4 regions of the Brevibacillus soli genome follow, and region 4 is predicted to be linked to each of the others. Evidence: predicted binding sites of a transcription regulator. Region 4 holds the regulator's gene; each other region holds the start of a gene.
What was found. The regulator LexA, encoded in region 4, represses DNA repair genes until DNA is damaged. The targets are predictions, from matches to a motif close to CGAACATATGTTCG.
Positions count from the first base shown of each region.

Region 1: the regulator LexA is predicted to act here: its motif matches at 1,912-1,925, upstream of uvrB (excinuclease ABC subunit UvrB).
Region 2: the regulator LexA is predicted to act here: its motif matches at 2,206-2,219, upstream of ACE99V_RS08335 (carbohydrate kinase).
Region 3: the regulator LexA is predicted to act here: its motif matches at 2,386-2,399, upstream of ACE99V_RS10245 (DNA polymerase IV).

Region 1 covers NZ_JBIYSM020000005.1:100,830-105,043, forward strand. Annotated here, with positions in the region: gene ACE99V_RS03535 (PDZ domain-containing protein) at 1-958, shown strand, start outside; gene ACE99V_RS03540 (flagellar hook assembly protein FlgD) at 1,164-1,844, opposite strand; gene uvrB (excinuclease ABC subunit UvrB) at 1,998-3,974, shown strand; gene uvrA (excinuclease ABC subunit UvrA) at 3,993-4,214, shown strand, end outside.
Region 2 covers NZ_JBIYSM020000015.1:43,930-48,143, reverse strand. Annotated here, with positions in the region: partial or broken gene ACE99V_RS08350 (VOC family protein) at 103-318, shown strand; gene ACE99V_RS08345 (aldo/keto reductase) at 446-1,429, shown strand; gene ACE99V_RS08340 (bifunctional transcriptional activator/DNA repair enzyme AdaA) at 1,483-2,058, opposite strand; gene ACE99V_RS08335 (carbohydrate kinase) at 2,253-3,347, shown strand; gene ACE99V_RS08330 (pseudouridine-5'-phosphate glycosidase) at 3,344-4,214, shown strand, end outside.
Region 3 covers NZ_JBIYSM020000020.1:46,950-51,163, forward strand. Annotated here, with positions in the region: gene recG (ATP-dependent DNA helicase RecG) at 1-474, shown strand, start outside; gene ACE99V_RS10240 (hypothetical protein) at 688-2,193, opposite strand; gene ACE99V_RS10245 (DNA polymerase IV) at 2,516-3,751, shown strand; gene ACE99V_RS10250 (YhjD family protein) at 3,748-4,125, shown strand; gene ACE99V_RS10255 (YolD-like family protein) at 4,122-4,214, shown strand, end outside.
Region 4 covers NZ_JBIYSM020000029.1:37,205-41,418, forward strand. Annotated here, with positions in the region: gene ACE99V_RS13140 (class I adenylate-forming enzyme family protein) at 1-41, shown strand, start outside; gene ACE99V_RS13145 (MaoC/PaaZ C-terminal domain-containing protein) at 45-494, shown strand; gene ACE99V_RS13150 (serine hydrolase domain-containing protein) at 512-1,603, shown strand; gene lexA (transcriptional repressor LexA) at 2,129-2,752, opposite strand; gene yneA (cell division suppressor protein YneA) at 3,266-3,604, shown strand; gene ACE99V_RS13165 (DUF896 domain-containing protein) at 3,702-3,899, shown strand; gene crcB (fluoride efflux transporter CrcB) at 3,988-4,214, shown strand, end outside.

The DNA.
Region 1 (4,214 bases), on a different contig from region 4:
CTTTGCTTACGCGGCAGGCATACTTGCTCTCCTGCACGGTTTGGCGCAACTTGCACCCGGTGTAACGCAGGTGGCAGGAATTGGTACGGTTTGGAGCTGGCTGCTGCAGGCGAAGCCTGTTCCTTTGCTGGCCCTGGTCGCGGTGATGCATTTGATTGAAGCCTGGCTGATTCGTTGGAATGCCGGTCGGGACGCATCTCCGCTGTTTGTGGAAGGCAAACGCGGCCGCATCGTCGGCGCCTACCTGCTTCACTCCTTTTGGCTGACACCGTTGGCGGTGCTGGTGGAGACCGCCCCGGGCGGCGGTTTTTCGGGGACACTTTTTCCAGGCTGGCCGTTCTTTGCCGCTGAGGGCTTAACCTTTGGACTGCTGCTTTTGCCCACCGTCACAGGCTTTTCCGACTTGACCCAGACGCTGACTCCGAAGCGCAAAACCCGCCATATCGCCAAGCAGCTGGCATGGTACGCGGTTGTGCTCCTCGCGCTCACGTACGCGGCCGTACTGCTTCCGCCGCTCGTTGTGCTGGCGGCGTTGTTCGCCCTGATCGGTCATGAAGGGTTGTTCTGGTTGAGCCAGTGGCAGGAACGCCAGCAGCCGCCTTACTTTATCCAGACTCCGGCTGGCGTCAAGATCATGGCTGTGATTCCGGGGACACCCGCGGAAGAAATCGGCCTTTTGCCCGGTGAGATTGTCGTCAAGGTGAACGGATTGTCCGTCCGCAGCAAGGAAGAGCTGTACCCGGCGATGCAAGCCAATCCGGCTTTCTGCAAGATGGAGGTACTCACACATGGCGGCGAATTGAAATTCGTCCAGTGCGCCGTGTACGCAGGAAACCATCATCAGCTTGGCATCATCGTGGTGCCGGACGCATTCACGCGGGTCTATGTGGATTTGCAGAAGTCCAGCATCGTTCAGCTGTTGAAGCAGAAGCTGGAGAAATTGAATATCGGCGCGTAAACGATGTGGGAAAGAAGAAGCCTGCTTGATCTGAAAATCAAGCAGGCTTTACTAGGTGTATAAGAATTTATAAATTTGGACATCCCATACAGCCGCTAGAAAAGTGTTCGGGGCCCCGCCCGGCGAAGAAAGGGACCCCACTCGGCTCAGCGATAACGCCGAGTGGGTTGAGGATAGCTAATGCCGGGTGGGTTTTCTTGTTTGGTTATGTCCCCGGTGCCTCGAAGCCGATAATCTCGCTCAGCTTCAACTTTTTGTTGTCTTCCAGGATCAACTCTACCAGGCCGTTTTTCATGCTGACGGATTGAATCACGCCGTTTTTCTCATGATCGGCGGTACTGCCGTCCGTGTTTGTGGCTTTTTCCAGATAGGTAACGCGATAGCCGATCATCTGGGCGTATTTCAGCGCGTTGTCCATCAGATTGTCGCCGGACGGTCCTTTGGACTCGATGCCATCAATTTTGTCACGTGGGATCAGCGCATCCTCGCCGATCTGGAAGTAGATTCTGCCTTTTTCCATCTTGACGGACTGGATCACGCCTTCCTTCTGTTCACGGGTAACCTCACCGGTCAGTTCGTCCATCGTCTCCTTTTCGTAGGAGGCGGTCTTGCCGATCAAATCCTCGTATTGGCGCACGCTCAGCAGGCTGCTGTTTGATTCTTCCATCAAGCTGGCCATGCGGGTCAGTTTTTCCACCATGGTCATCATCGACGTCTGCTGGATGAACTGAGAGTTGTCCATCGGAGACATCGGATCCTGGTGTTTCAGCTGTTCCAGCATCAACTTCATGAAAGCGTTCTGATCCAGTTCGGAAGAGAACTCTCTTTTATTCTTATAGCTTAAATGAGCGGGAATGCTGTTGGTATTGTTCACGGATGATGCCATTGTGGGTACCTCCCTGTGGTCGCAGGCTACGTTCCTTTTATCGGCAATACGGCGGAAGTGCAATAGACAAACATTTGTTCGAATCGCTGGCTTATTTTTGAAAAGTTTGTGTTATAATGGGAGTGATAGTGATACAAGGAGATGAACGGTGGAATGGATCGTTTTCAATTGGTATCCGAGTATCAGCCGTCCGGTGACCAGCCGACTGCCATTGCTGAACTGGTAGCGGGCGTCAAAGCGAACAAGCGGCACCAGACGCTGCTCGGAGCGACCGGCACGGGAAAAACCTTCACGGCTGCCCAGGTGATCGCCCAGGTGAACAAGCCGACGCTTGTCATCGCCCACAACAAGACGCTGGCAGCCCAGCTGGCAGCCGAGTTCAAGGAATTTTTCCCCAACAATGCCGTTGAGTACTTCGTCAGCTACTACGATTATTATCAGCCGGAAGCGTACATTCCGCAATCAGATACGTACATCGAAAAGGATGCGAGCATCAACGAGGAGATCGACAAGCTGCGGCACTCTGCCACCAGCGCCTTGTTTGAGCGCCGCGACGTGATTATTGTCGCCTCCGTTTCCTGCATATACGGTTTGGGTTCTCCCGAAGAGTACCGGGAGCTCCTGCTTTCCCTGCGCGTTGGCATGGAGAGAAGCAGGGATGAAATCCTGCACCGTCTGGTCGATATCCAGTACGACCGCAACGACATCAATTTTACCCGCGGTACCTTTCGCGTGCGCGGAGACGTAGTGGAGATTTTTCCTGCGTCCCACAGCGAACAGGCGATCCGTGTGGAATTTTTCGGCGACGAGATTGAGCGCATTACAGAGATCGACGTGCTGACCGGTGAGATCCTGGGGCAGCGGGACCACGTGGCGATTTTTCCGGCATCCCACTACGTCACCCGCGAAGAGAAGATGAAACGGGCCATCCAAAGCATCCAGGCTGAGCTGGAAGAGAGGCTGGCGGAGCTGCGGGAAGCGGGCAAACTGCTGGAAGCGCAGCGGTTGGAGCAGCGTACCCGCTACGACATCGAAATGATGATGGAGATGGGCTTCTGCTCCGGCATTGAAAACTATTCCCGTCACCTTACCGGATTGCCGCCCGGCCATGCGCCCTATACCCTGCTCGATTACTTCCCCGATGATTTTTTGGTGGTGATCGACGAGTCGCACATGACATTGCCGCAAATTCGCGGAATGTACAATGGCGACCGTGCCCGCAAGGACGTTCTTGTGGAGCACGGCTTCCGTCTGCCATCTGCGCGGGATAACCGTCCGTTGAAGTTTGAGGAATTTGAGCAAAAGGTTAAGCAGGCGATATACATTTCTGCAACGCCCGGCCCGTATGAACTGGAACACTGTCCGCAAGTGGTGCAGCAGGTGATCCGTCCGACCGGTCTGGTCGACCCGACCATTTCCGTTCGCCCGATCAAAGGGCAGATCGATGATTTGATCGGCGAGATTCAGGCCACGATTGCCAAGAATGAGCGCGTCCTGGTGACGACACTCACCAAAAAGATGGCGGAGGATTTGACCGATTACCTGAAAGAGATCGGCATCAAGGTACGCTACCTGCACTCCGACATCAAAACCATCGAGCGCATGCAGATTTTGCGTTCCCTGCGGCTGGGGGAGTTTGACGTTCTGATTGGGATCAACCTGCTGCGAGAGGGCTTGGACCTGCCGGAGGTATCGCTGGTCGCCATTCTCGACGCGGACAAGGAAGGGTTCCTGCGCAACGAGCGTTCCCTCATCCAGACGATTGGGCGTGCCGCGCGCAACGCCGAAGGGCGCGTCATCATGTATGCCGACAAGATGACCGATTCCATGAAAGCTGCCATTCGCGAGACAGAGCGCCGCCGCTCCATCCAGTTGGCCTACAACGAAAAACACGGCATTACGCCGCAAACGGTGAAAAAAGCGGTTCGCGAAGTCATCGAGGCCACTCGGGCGGCGGAGGAGAAGGCGGACTACCTGCCGCATGCGGAGTTTAAGAAGATGCCGAAGAAGGACCGCCTCCTGGTCATTGAGCGGATGGAAGAAGAGATGAAGGAAGCGGCGCGCAATCTCATGTTTGAACGTGCAGCCGAGCTGCGCGACCTGATACTCGAGCTGAAGGCTGAGCTATAAAGAAGGGTTGATATTTTCATGCCATTGGAACACATCGTGGTAAAAGGCGCTCGCGCCCATAACCTGAAAAATGTCGACGTGGTCATCCCGCGCGACAAGTTCGTCGTGCTGACGGGCTTGTCCGGTTCGGGAAAATCGTCACTCGCGTTTGATACGATCTACGCCGAGGGACAGCGGCGCTATGTGGAGTCTCTTTCTGCCTACGCCCGCCAGTTCCTGGGGCAAATGGACAAGCCGGAC
Region 2 (4,214 bases), on a different contig from region 4:
CATGCAATTATCGGCGAGTCTTATAACCGAAAGCAATATATTTTCATTTTAACAAAGAAATGGAGGGGGTTCCATGTTTACCCTGAAAAGACTTGATCGTTGGCTACATTCACATTAAAAGGACAACCGTTCATGTGCATCGATAATACAAATGGGGATCATCATGCCTTTACTCCTGCCATGTCACTGTTTGTAACATGTGATACTGCAGAGGAAATTGATAGAGTTTTCGAGAAGTTATCTCAAGATGGCAAAGTTTTAATGCCGCTGGCTCCTTCTCCATTTAGCGAAAAGTTCGGTTGGGTTGAAGATAAATAGGGTGTTTCGTGGCAGCTGAATTTGTAGCAGGCAAACCGTTCACACAACAAGGATTTTTTCTTTGGAGGAATTTGGCAGGGCATTATAGAAGGTTTTTCATGGAAATGAAGAAAAGAGGTCGATCAATATGAAAAAAAGAACGTTAGGCAGCGGTTTAGAGGTTTCTGCATTGGGGCTGGGCTGTATGGGAATGTCCGATTTTTATAGTGGAAGGAATGAGGAGGAATCCATCCAAACGATTCAAAGTGCGATTGAATTAGGCGTGAATTTTTTGGATACGGCAGACATGTATGGGGTTGGAGAAAATGAAAGACTCATCGGTCGAGCCATTAAGGGAAGGCGAGACCAAGTCGTTCTGGCCACCAAATTCGGGAATGTCAGGGGAGAGAACGGGGAATTTCTTGGAGTGAACGGACGTCCAGAGTATGTGAGAGCAGCATGTGAAGCAAGCTTACGCCGGTTAGGTGTCGATCATATTGATCTATATTACCAACATCGGGTAGACCCCAAGACTCCCATCGAAGAAACAATCGGGGCCATGGCGGATCTGGTCCGTGAAGGGAAGGTACGCTATATCGGGATGTCTGAAGCAGCGCCTGATACCATACGCCGAGCTCATGCCGTTCATCCGATTACCGCATTACAGACGGAGTATTCTCTTTGGAGTCGGGATGTCGAGGATCAAATTCTTCCCACCTGCCGTGAGCTGGGGATTGGTTTTGTACCGTACAGTCCGCTTGGAAGGGGCTTCCTAACAGGGCAGATTCGGCGGTTTGAAGATCTGGCAGAAGATGATTATCGGCGGTTCTCCCCTCGATTCCAAGGTGAAAACTTTCAAAAAAATCTTGACCTTGTTCAGAAGATTCAGGAAATCGCAAAAGAAAAAGGCTGTCAACCATCCCAATTGGCATTGGCTTGGCTGCTTGCTCAAGGAGAAGATATTGTACCCATTCCGGGAACAAAGAGAAAAACGTATCTGGAAGAGAATCTGGGAGCGTTACAGGTCGAACTGTCAGATTCCGACCTGGCACGTATTCATGAAGTAGCACCAAAAGGAATTGCCGCAGGCGCCCGTTATCCGGAAGCAGGCATGAAAGCCGTTAATTTGTAGGCGGAGACGGAATGCCTTATGAGCGAGGAATGCAAGAGACCGACAGTTTTCCTTTACAGGGAAGCGGTTGGTTTTTTTGTTCCTTGACTCTGGCATTGGCGATACGCGGTAGGTGAACATCCCGTTTCTTTGTGAAAGACAGCGGAAAAATGGGAACTGCTTTGAAAACCTACTTGCAAAGCAATCGTCGTAATGCTTTCCTGCGTGTTTCCCAGCAGGTGTTGCGCGGCTTTCAATCGTTTGCGCAGCAGGAACTTTGCCGGGGATACTCCCATTACTTTCTGAAAGCACCGCTGCAGATGATACGGGCTGACGAACAGCTCGGCAGCGATCTGTTGCAGCGAAAGCGGCTGATGGCAATGTTGTGTGAGAAAGGCAGCCGCTTTTTGGGCCAGTTCTTCTTCAGAGGTAAGCCGGAACGGTTCCTCAGGCCGACACCGTTTGCATGGACGGAGCCCGGCTTTTTTGGCATCGCCTGTTGTCAAAAAGATTCTCACGTTTTCGGGGTTGGGCGTTTTGGACCTGCAGGACGGCTTGCAGAAGATCCCGGTGGTTTGTAGACCGTAATAGAACTGCCCGTCGTACGCAGGGTCGCAATCCACAATCGCTCTCCACATCTGCTCGTTCATGTGCATTCTCCTTCCTTCCTCTCTATGTGTAAGTATATCCGTTCCCCTCCTGTGTTGGAACGGGGGTGGAATGGGAAAGCAAGAATCAAAAAAAATGTAAGCGGGTAGAAAATCAAAATTCTTCTTTCTAAACATTTGTTCATATGATAAACTTTTGTTTGGAAAGATAAGTTCGAGGAAAGGAGGCTGATTCAGTGGATAAGGAAACACAAATTCTCTCCTACATCCGGCAGAACCCGTTTATCACCCAGCAGGAGTTGGCCGACAAGATGGGGATATCCCGATCAGCGGTCGCGGGCTATATCGCTAGTTTAACCAAGCGGGGCGAAATTAAGGGACGCGCCTACATTTTGCCCGATGAGGGGCTGCTCACGTGCATTGGCGGCGCCAATCTGGACCGGAAGGCGCGGGGCAAGCAAAAAGTGCGTTTGCATTCGTCCAATCCCGTGACCATAACGGAATCCTGCGGCGGTGTGGCGCGAAACATCGCCGAAAACCTGGGGCGCCTCGGCTGCAATACCTCTCTGATCAGCTGCGTCGGTGACGACAAGGAGGGCAGCTGGATCTTGCAGGAGACCAAAAAACACGGAGTCGATATCAGTCAGGTGTGGGTGCTTCCCGCACAGCGGACGGGGACCTATACCGCATTGCTTGACATCGACGGAGAAATGGTCGTCTCTCTGGCCAACATGGATATCTACGACCAGCTTGCCCCGGAGATGTTTGCGGAAAAGTGGTCTCATATCGCTGCTTCGCAAGCCGTTTTTTTGGACACCAACATTCCCGCGGAGTGTCTTCACTACGTCATTCAGCGCTGCAGAGACGAAAGAATCCCGCTTTTCATCGACCCGGTTTCCTCGGCCAAGGCAAAGAAGCTGCCCGAGCGGCTTGACGGCGTGGAAGCCATTTTGCCCAATCGGGAAGAAGCGGAACTGCTCGCCGGCATGAGCATAAACTCACTGGAAGACTGTGCGGCTGCCTGCCGAAAAATCCGGGAGCGGGGCGTCAAACACGTTGTGGTCACGCTGGGTGAGGACGGTGTCTTCTGCTCGTCGGAGGGAGCGGAAGAGCACGTGCCCTCCTATCAAACAAGCGTCGTAGATGTAACCGGGGCGGGGGATGCCTTTGCTGCCGGTTTGCTGTTCGGTATCGTCAGCGGCAAGACGTTTTCGGAGGCGTGCCGGTTGGGGCTGGCCGCCGCTGCGCTTACCCTGCAGACGGAGCATTCCGTCTCGCCGCTGCTTCATCCGGATCGGCTTACTACTTTTGTAAAGGAGCGAACATCATGAAACAATACCTGACTTATACGGACGAAGTGCGCCATGCCCTGGAAAACCGTTTGCCGGTAGTCGCCCTGGAAACGACGATTATTTCTCACGGGATGCCGTACCCGCAAAACGTTGCAATGGCAAAAGAAGTAGAGCAGATTATTCGTGAAAACGGCGCGGTTCCAGCCACGATCGGGATCATGGACGGCAAAATCAAAATCGGCTTGACCGAAAGCGAACTGGAAGAGTTTGCGACGAACAAATCCGTGGAAAAAGTAAGCCGACGCGACCTCCCGTACGTCCTGGCAACGGGCAGGATTGGGGCGACAACCGTAGCGGGAACCATGATCGGAGCACAGATGGCGGGCATCCATGTATTCGCCACAGGGGGAATCGGGGGCGTCCACCGCGAAGGGGAGATAACCTGGGACGTTTCCGCTGATTTGACAGAACTGGCCCGGACCAATGTTGCCGTGGTGTGTGCCGGTGCAAAATCCATTCTGGACCTTGGCAGAACGCTTGAGTATCTGGAGACGCAGGGTGTGCCTGTCATCGGATACAAGGCGGACGAGTTCCCTTCTTTCTACGCCCGTGAGAGCGGCTACGGTGTCGACTATCGCCTGGATACGCCGGAAGCGGTGGCGACGATGATGGACACCAAGTGGAAGCTGGGCCTGAACGGCGGACTGGTCATTGCCAATCCGGTGCCAGAGGCGGATGCGCTTGATCATCGGGAGATTGAAGCGGCTATCGTAACGGCGCTCAAGGAGGCAAAAGAACAAGGAATTGCCGGAAAGAACGTGACACCGTTCCTTCTCGACAAGGTAAAACAGCTGACGGCAGGCAAAAGTCTGCAGACCAATATTGCACTGGTAAAACACAACGCCG
Region 3 (4,214 bases), on a different contig from region 4:
GGAGAGTACGCTGTGCTGGTCTCCACGACGGTGGTCGAGGTGGGAGTAAACGTCCCCAACGCCACTTTTATGATTGTGTACGACGCCGAACGATTTGGACTGGCTCAGCTGCACCAGCTGCGCGGGCGGGTAGGCCGCGGGTCGGAGCAGTCGTACTGTGTGCTGATTGCCGATCCCAAGACGGAGATCGGCAAGGAGCGGATGCGCGTGATGTGCGAAACGACGGACGGTTTTGAGCTCTCCCAGCGCGATTTGGAGCTGCGCGGGCCAGGTGACTTTTTCGGCACCAAGCAAAGCGGGCTGCCTGAATTTAAAGTCGCTGACTTGCTCAGTGATTACAAAGCGCTGGAGGTCGCCCGTCAGGAGTCGGCACGACTGGTGGCGGAATCCAGTTTTTGGGAGGAAGAGGAGTACAGCCATTTGCGCGAATACTTAAAGCGCGAAGGAGTACTGGATGGCATCGTATTTGACTAAAAAGTCCACTTCGTGTGGATATTGAGCTTGTTGACAAACACCGGTAACGAGAAGAAGCACGTTTCCAGGCGGAGCGACTAGCGAAGCCCAACCTAGCGGAGCGGACAGTCTACACTTCTTTGCAGGGCGTAGACCGGAGCGCAGAATGGAAACATGCTTCTTCCACTACAGCCACTTTCTCCACACCCTGAAAGTCCACTCCATGTGGACTTTTCATTTTGTCAAATCCACATGGCTTTGGATATAGATCCACTCGCCGTCCGGACTGGTGCCGATCAGTTCGATACCGGGCGGCAGGTCGGTCATGATCGTTTTTGTCTCATTTCGGTCAGCGTCAAACCGTTTGATCTGCAGCTTCGATGAACCTCCTGCCGGCAGGTACTCCTGATAGACGAGTACATGTGTTCCTGTAAGCCAATAGCCATAGGGAAAGTGTTCCGATATCAGCGTCTTCCCTTTGTAGAGCCCGCCGTTTGCGTAGAGCTGGTAGAGGCCGTCGCTTGATTGCGTATAGCCTGACCAGGATTCCGGGGGTATCGGCGGTTGCCATACCGTTACTTTTCCTGTCTTCCATGTGTAGGCGTAGCGTCTTTCCTTATATTCCAGGGGATCTCTCATCGCAAAGGTGACGTTTTCTCCGTCGTCCTGAAAGAAAACAGGTGCGGGGCCGCCGCTCAGTTCATTCTGCGGAGCCATGCCTTTCAGCGCCTGGGGAAAGCGTTGTTCCTGACCGGAATCGAGGTTGCGGATGAGCAGGTCAAAGTCTCCGGTCTGGCCTTTCTTCCCTACGGCCATGAAGACATGGCTGTGATCCTTGCTGAAGCCGGCGCCGTGGATGTATGAATCCACCCGTATGGGAACAGCGGTCCCGTCTGAAGACAGCCCGCTCTCTGCACCAGGTTTGGCGTAAAAAAATCCGCGCCGATCGGCAACGAAATCGCCTTCGCCCATATAGGTGGTTTGAAGGGGGAGCGGGTATGGGGTCAGCTTTCGTGTGTTCACGTCGTATACGGCGTACATGCGTTCGTGATCCGCATCGCATTCACAATACTGCAGAAACCGGCTGAGCAGCAAATAACGGTGCTCATCGTCGAGAAACTTCAGGGTGAAGTAAGGCTCTGTAAAGGATGAGAGCTGTTCTTTTTGCTGGCCGTCGACGGAAACGCGCCATAGTTGTTTGGGAGCATACAGGGTAGCGGTAAACACCGGAGGGTCCTCCAATTCCATTCCCTGCTGGGTCTTTGCCCCTTTTACGTCAAGCAGGTACCTGCGTCCTCCATGATCAGGCTCTTCTCCTGGGGGGACCGTGACCAACAGACGCAGCTGGCGATCGCTTGCCCAGCGGAATGAAAACGCGGGCAGGATTGAACCCTGCCACTCCTCTTGCACTTCTTCGGCACGTTTCCGCAGAGCCTCTTCCACCGAGGGCCGATTCATCGCTTCCCGAAAATACAGCGTGAATGCCTGCGGTTCCGGAGTGACCACGGTATTGACCGGAGAATGCAGGCGAGGCGCACTGTCCAGCTGAATGCGTACGTCTTCCTGAAGCACCCCGTAGTCAAACGGAAGCTCTTCTAAGTCCGCAGGGGGCTTCGGCGGAACGGGCTCAGGTTGAGGAGACGGTGCAGGTGAAGGGGGAGCAGTCTTCTCCGAAGGTGGGGTACAGGCAACAGCACTCATGATGAAGGTGAAGCAGAGCAACGCAAGCCAGCGGTTCATATCATCCATCTCCTCGGTTTTCCGGTATCTACCAGATGTGACGTTTGAAGAGAGGTTCCGTTTCAAAAAAACCTCCAAGCCGTGGCGAATCAATAACCCGGATCTCCTCCCTTTTGTTCCTGTGGATGTCCTCATCATAGACAGGGCTTTAAAAATTTTCCAGCCTTTTTTCGAACGGAAAGGGTATAAAAGCGAACGTGTGTTTGCTATACTAAAAACAAGAACAAACGTTCTTAATCCCAAAAAGTGACGTATTGCTCTGAAGTTTATTCCGAATACTTTTCGGGAGCCCAAAAGCGATCTTGATCTAGGAGGAGTAGGCATGACAAGCAAGCGGATCGTCTTTCTTGCCGACATGCAGAGCTTTTATGCCAGCATTGAAAAAGCTGCCAATCCGGAGATTCGCAACAAGCCGATCGTGGTAGCCGGTGATCCGGAGCGGCGGAGCGGGGTGGTGCTGGCCGCTTGTCCGATTGCCAAGTCATATGGCGTGACGACGGCGGAAGCGCTGTGGCAGGCTCAGCAGAAGTGCCGCCATCTCGTGGTCGTACGTCCGCGCATGGAGACTTATATTGACATTTCGCTGCAAATTACCCGGATTTTTGAGGCGTTTACCGATCTGGTAGAGCCGTATTCCATTGACGAACAATTTCTCGACGTGACAGGCAGTGTGGGTCTGTTTGGCGACGCGTGGACGATCGCCCGGGAGATTCGCCGGCGCGTCTGGCTGGAAACGGGGATCCATTGCCGGATCGGCATCGGGGAGAACAAGGTGCTGGCCAAAATGGCGTGTGACAACTTCGCCAAAAAACGGGAGGAGGGCATCTTCTGGCTGAAAAAGGAAGAGCTGGCACAGACGCTGTGGAAGCTGCCGATTGAAAAGCTGTTCGGGGTCGGCTCGCGCATGAAACGCCACTTTCACCGGATGGGAATTTACCAGATCGGGCAGCTGGCCAACCTGTCTCCTGCGCTTCTGATCCGCCGCTGGGGGATCAACGGGGAGGTGCTGTGGCGAACGGCACACGGCCTCGACGATTCGCCGGTTTCCCTGCACACGCACGATACGCAAAAGGGAATCGGTCACCACATGACGCTGCCTCGTGACTACCACACCGCCGCCGACATCAAGGTGGTCCTGCTGGAGCTGAGCGAGGAGGTGTGCCGGCGAGCCCGTCACAAACAGCTGATGGGCTCTGTGGTTTCTGTCGGCTGCCGCGGTGCTGATTTTGACGCGTCGCACGGGTTTTGGCGGCAGCTGAAGCTGGGAGAGGCGACCAACGACGCGATCACGTTGTACGAAGCGGCCTGCCGCCTGTTTGACCGTCACTGGAAGGAGACCCCTGTGCGCAGCGTGGGCGTTCATCTGGGCCAGCTGCAGCCGGACAACGTCGTGCAGCTCAACCTGTTTGCCGACACGGAGAAGCAGCGCTCGCTTGCTTATGCGATGGACGGCATTCGCGCCCGCTACGGCAACGATGCGATTCTGCGGGCGGTCTCCCTGCTGGGGGCGGGGCAGGCCCGCGAACGCGCCCGGAAAATCGGGGGGCACTATAAGTGAGCGGCCCGGAAGCAGCGGCACAAGTAGCCGGCGAGGGGCAGGAGATGGTTCGCGAGTGCGTGCTGTTCGGCCTGCTGTTTCGGGCGGCGATGATCGACCTGGCAATGCTCCGGCGTGTGCCGTTGAAGCTGTCGTATCACCTGCTGTTGGAGGAGCTGTCCCGCTGGGCGGAACGGCGTCACTACCAGCTGCGGCGGACGCTCCGCGAGCAGGGCTGTCACCTGCTCACAAGCCGCAAGCACGGCGGCGTCTACATCGTGCAGTATCGTTGGCGGGGCTACCTGCGGGAAGCGGTTTATTCCGTTGAAGTGCTGCGGGCGGAATGCCAGGAGCGCGTTCGCTTGTGGATCAACCAGGAGGAGAGAAGAACATGAGGGAGAAAACCGTCTCCAAAAAAGAAAACCTGTTTGTCGCCAGCCGCTTCGTGCTGCCGGAACACCGCGAGACGTATATCCGGATCAAA
Region 4 (4,214 bases):
AAATTCTCAAGAACGTTTTGAGAGAACAAGGAGGGAAATGAACAATGTTTACCAAATATGTAGAAGAATACGAAATGGGTGAATTGTGGAGATCACGCGGTCGGACCATAACGGAAACGGATATCATCTTATTCGCCGGTCTCAGCGGGGATTGGCACCCGCTGCACACGGATCAGGAGTTTGCCAAAGAGACGATGTTTCAACAGCGAATTGCCCATGGCACCTTGATTTTGTCCGTGGCCACCGGATTGATACAAATGGATCCGAATGTCGTGGTTGCGTTCTACGGGATTGATCACCTCCGATTTACGGCGCCAACCTTTATTGGCGACACCGTGCACGTAGAAATGGAAGTGACCGATGTTCTCTCTCGAGAGGACGGAAAAGGCGTTCTCACCGTCCGGCAACAGGTGAAAAAACAGTCAGGGGAGACTGTCATTGTCGGGACGATCCGTGTGTTGCTGAATAGCAGAAAGGAAGGGGCGCCTCTCTAATTGAACGGAGGAAAATAATGAAACAAGAACAAGCAAAAGCAACGATTGAAAAAAAACTGCGTGGAATCGTTGACTCCAATCCAAAGCTTCTGAATGCTTATTTGCTGATTCATTCGGATAAGCTTCATATTCACTGGAATATGGCTTACGGGCAAACAGACGATATGCCTGCGGATCCAGAGCAACCTTATCATACTGCAAGCATTGGAAAAACGTTTACTGCTGTGATTATTGCAATGCTAGTTGAAGAAGGAAAAGTTCGCTATAGTGATCCGATTGCGAAGTATTTACCGGAAGAGATCTTAAAAGACTTGCATATCTATAAAGGCAAAGACTATTCCAATGAAATTCGTATCGAACATGTAGTAAGCAATACATCAGGACTTCCGGATTATTATGAAGATAAACCTAAAGGGGGCAAACATTTTTTGAAGATTCTGCTTGAAGAACCTTCACGAGTTTGGACCCCGCAAGAAACCATCCAATGGTCAAAGCAATACCTTAGCCCCCGTTTTTCACCGGGAAATGGCTTGCACTATACAAATACAGGTTTTAACCTTTTAGGATTGATTATCGAAAAGATTACGTCTAGGCCTTATCATGAAGTGCTCCATGAGTACATTTTTCAGCGACTCCATATGAATCACTCCTATTTATCCCAGTATTCGGAGCCCGCAGTAAAAAGCAGTTACCCTGTAGCCAGTCTATATTCATTGGAAGGACCCATTAACGTTGAAAACTACCGCAGTTTCAGCAGTATTTATGCTGCAGGGCAAACGGTTAGCACGTCCGAAGATTTACTTGTATTTATGAAAGCATTGGTAGGAAATCAGATCATCCAACATGAATCACTTGAAACCATGCAAAAATGGACAAAAATGTGGATGGGCGTAGATTATGGTTATGGTCTCATGAGGGTCCGGATGATTCCATTTATTCAAAAATATAACGTATGGGGACATATAGGTTCGACCGGTTCCTTTCTGTTTTACAATCCTGCAATGGATGTTTATATCATTGGCACTTTCAATAAAGTAGGGTATGTAGGTCAAAGTGTTCGCTTTGCATTTCATATCCTGCGAACCTTATCGAAATGCGGGAATGAGTAGACACATGCCTGTATCGGTCAAATCAAGTACCCAACTCGGAGAGCACTGCAAATGTGCTCTCTTGGTTTGGATAGGGGGGCTGTTTTCATTTGCGGAGCGCCTTTGCCAGCCTGCCAGCGTAGAGACGTAGACACGGGGATCAAGGGGGTGTTAGTCTCCCTTCCTTGTGAAACCCAGATGTTGAGCCCCCGCCCCGTGGATCGTCTCGGAGCGGACAGATAAACCCCTTGGCGGGCTGGCAACGAAGCGAAGCAAAGAGAACGCCTTCGTTTTCCAATAAACGGAACGGGTCGATAAAAAAGGCGTGTCAGCACATGGTCTAACACGCAGTAAATTGGGGTGGAGCGAGCGATGTGGGATGATCTGCCGCATCCTATCCAGCGCACCCTCGATATAGTGTATGCAGAGGACTCGAAACTGCTTGGACAAAAAAATAAACCGTTTCTACGGAATGAAAATCGAGATTCACAAGAGCCATGGAGATACCCCTTCCATGGCTCTAAACACGCTTTTTTCGTACTGTGTCTAGTGAAGCAGACGGTACACGCCGATCACTTTGCCGAGAATGGTTACAGAATCAAGGATGATCGGTTCCATGGTTGAATTTTCCGGCTGCAGGCGGAAGTGGTTTTTTTCCTTGAAAAAACGCTTCACTGTGGCTTCGTCTTCTTCCGTCATGGCGACCACAATGTCACCGTTATTGGCGACACTCTGCTGGCGCACAATCACGTAATCGCCGTCCAGGATGCCTGCTTCGATCATACTGTCACCGGAAACGCGGAGCATGTACACCTTGTCCGAAGTGACGATATTTTCCGGCAACGGGAAATACTCTTCCACGTCCTCCACTGCGGTAATGGGCTGGCCCGCGGTAACTTTACCGACTACGGGGACACGAACGACCGACAATTCGAAATCGTCCTGGAAACGATCTTCGTCGCTCAACAACTCAATCGCACGAGGCTTGGTCGGGTCCCGGCGAATCAGGCCTTTCTTCTCCAGGCGGGCGAGATGACCATGCACGGTGGAGCTGGATGCGAGGCCGACTGCCTCGCCAATTTCCCGAACCGAGGGAGGATATCCCTTGTCTTTTACTTCTTTACGGATAAAGTCAATGATAGCTTGCTGACGATTGGACAGTTTGGACATGAGTGACACCTCATTTTTGGAATATAGGAATGTATAAAAAGGGACCGTCAAATACAGCGTCTCGGAAAGGGTTCGGGGCCCCAGCCGACACCAGCGTCAGCTTACGTCGCCTGGGTTTTCTCATCGTGTAGGAAAGTTTAAGTTTGCTACAGCGTTAATGCATCAGTATCTGAAACTTTCCGAAACGCATAAAAAGCTTCCTCTAAGGAAGAACCAGCTTCTACGATGGACTTCGACAGAAGCTTTTTTTATCGTGTAGGAAAGTTTAAGTTTGCTACAGCGTTAATGCATCAGTATCTGAAACTTTCCGAAACGCATAAAAAGCTTCCTCTAAGGAAGAACCAGCTTCTACGAATGGACTTCGACAGAAGCTTTTTATACGAAAAGTTTTCTATATTATACCATGGGATCTTGCGTTCGACAAACATAAGTTCGTTTTTTTCTCTTGACATGAACGTATGTTCGCATTATTCTAGAATCAAGAAACAGAACAAGTGTTTGTAGGGGGCTATTATGATGAATACCGTATCCGTACATAATCGTTTTGCGAAAAAGCCGGTTCGCAAAGGTCGCATAGGCATTACCAGAGGTCAGGCACTCATCTTTTTGCTGGCATTTACTCTCTTTTTTTATCTGTTGACAGAACTTGTGTTCGCATCCGAATCCCATCAGGAACCGGCGAGCAAACTGATTACGGTTCAAGCGGGAGACAGCTTGTGGAAGCTGGCGAAACGCCATCAGGATGCGGCTGGCATGAATGTGCAGGAACTGGTGGATGCCATTATGGAGTTGAACCGGTTGGACAGCGTTATGATCTATCCCGGTCAAAACATCAAAATCCCGTTGAAATAAAGAAAGAAAGTGCATCTTTGCGTATTCTTCCCAATCACATGCTCTTCCTGTTGTGTTATAATAGAGCGGCATTCTTATGTGACAGGAGGTAGCGCTTTTGGTTACGGACGCAGAAATCAAACGCATTAACGAACTGGCGAAAAAGTCGAAAGAGACCGGCCTCACGGAAGAGGAAAAACAAGAGCAGCAAAAGCTCCGTCAAAAATACATTGACTCCGTGAAGGCATCTCTGAAAGCGAACCTGGATTCCATTCGCTATGTGGAAGACCTTGAAGAAAACGGTCCGAAGCATTAATATAATTGGATATGACATGGACAAAAGACATCCTCGCTTGGCGATTGGATGTTTTTTTGTTCAGTTGAACGATAAGGAGGAAACCGTGATGAGCTGGATTGCTGTCGCACTTGGAGGAGCCGCAGGATCGCTGATGCGGTACTGGTTGGGGCTTCTGTTTAATCTGCCGGGCTGGCCGGCAGGCACTTGGCTGGCCAATGTATGGGGTTCTTTTTGCATCGGACTTTTCTTTGTCTGGGGAAAGGAAAAGGGCTGGTTTTCTCCGGAGTTATACCTGCTGCTTACGACCGGGATGCTCGGCGGATTCACTACCTT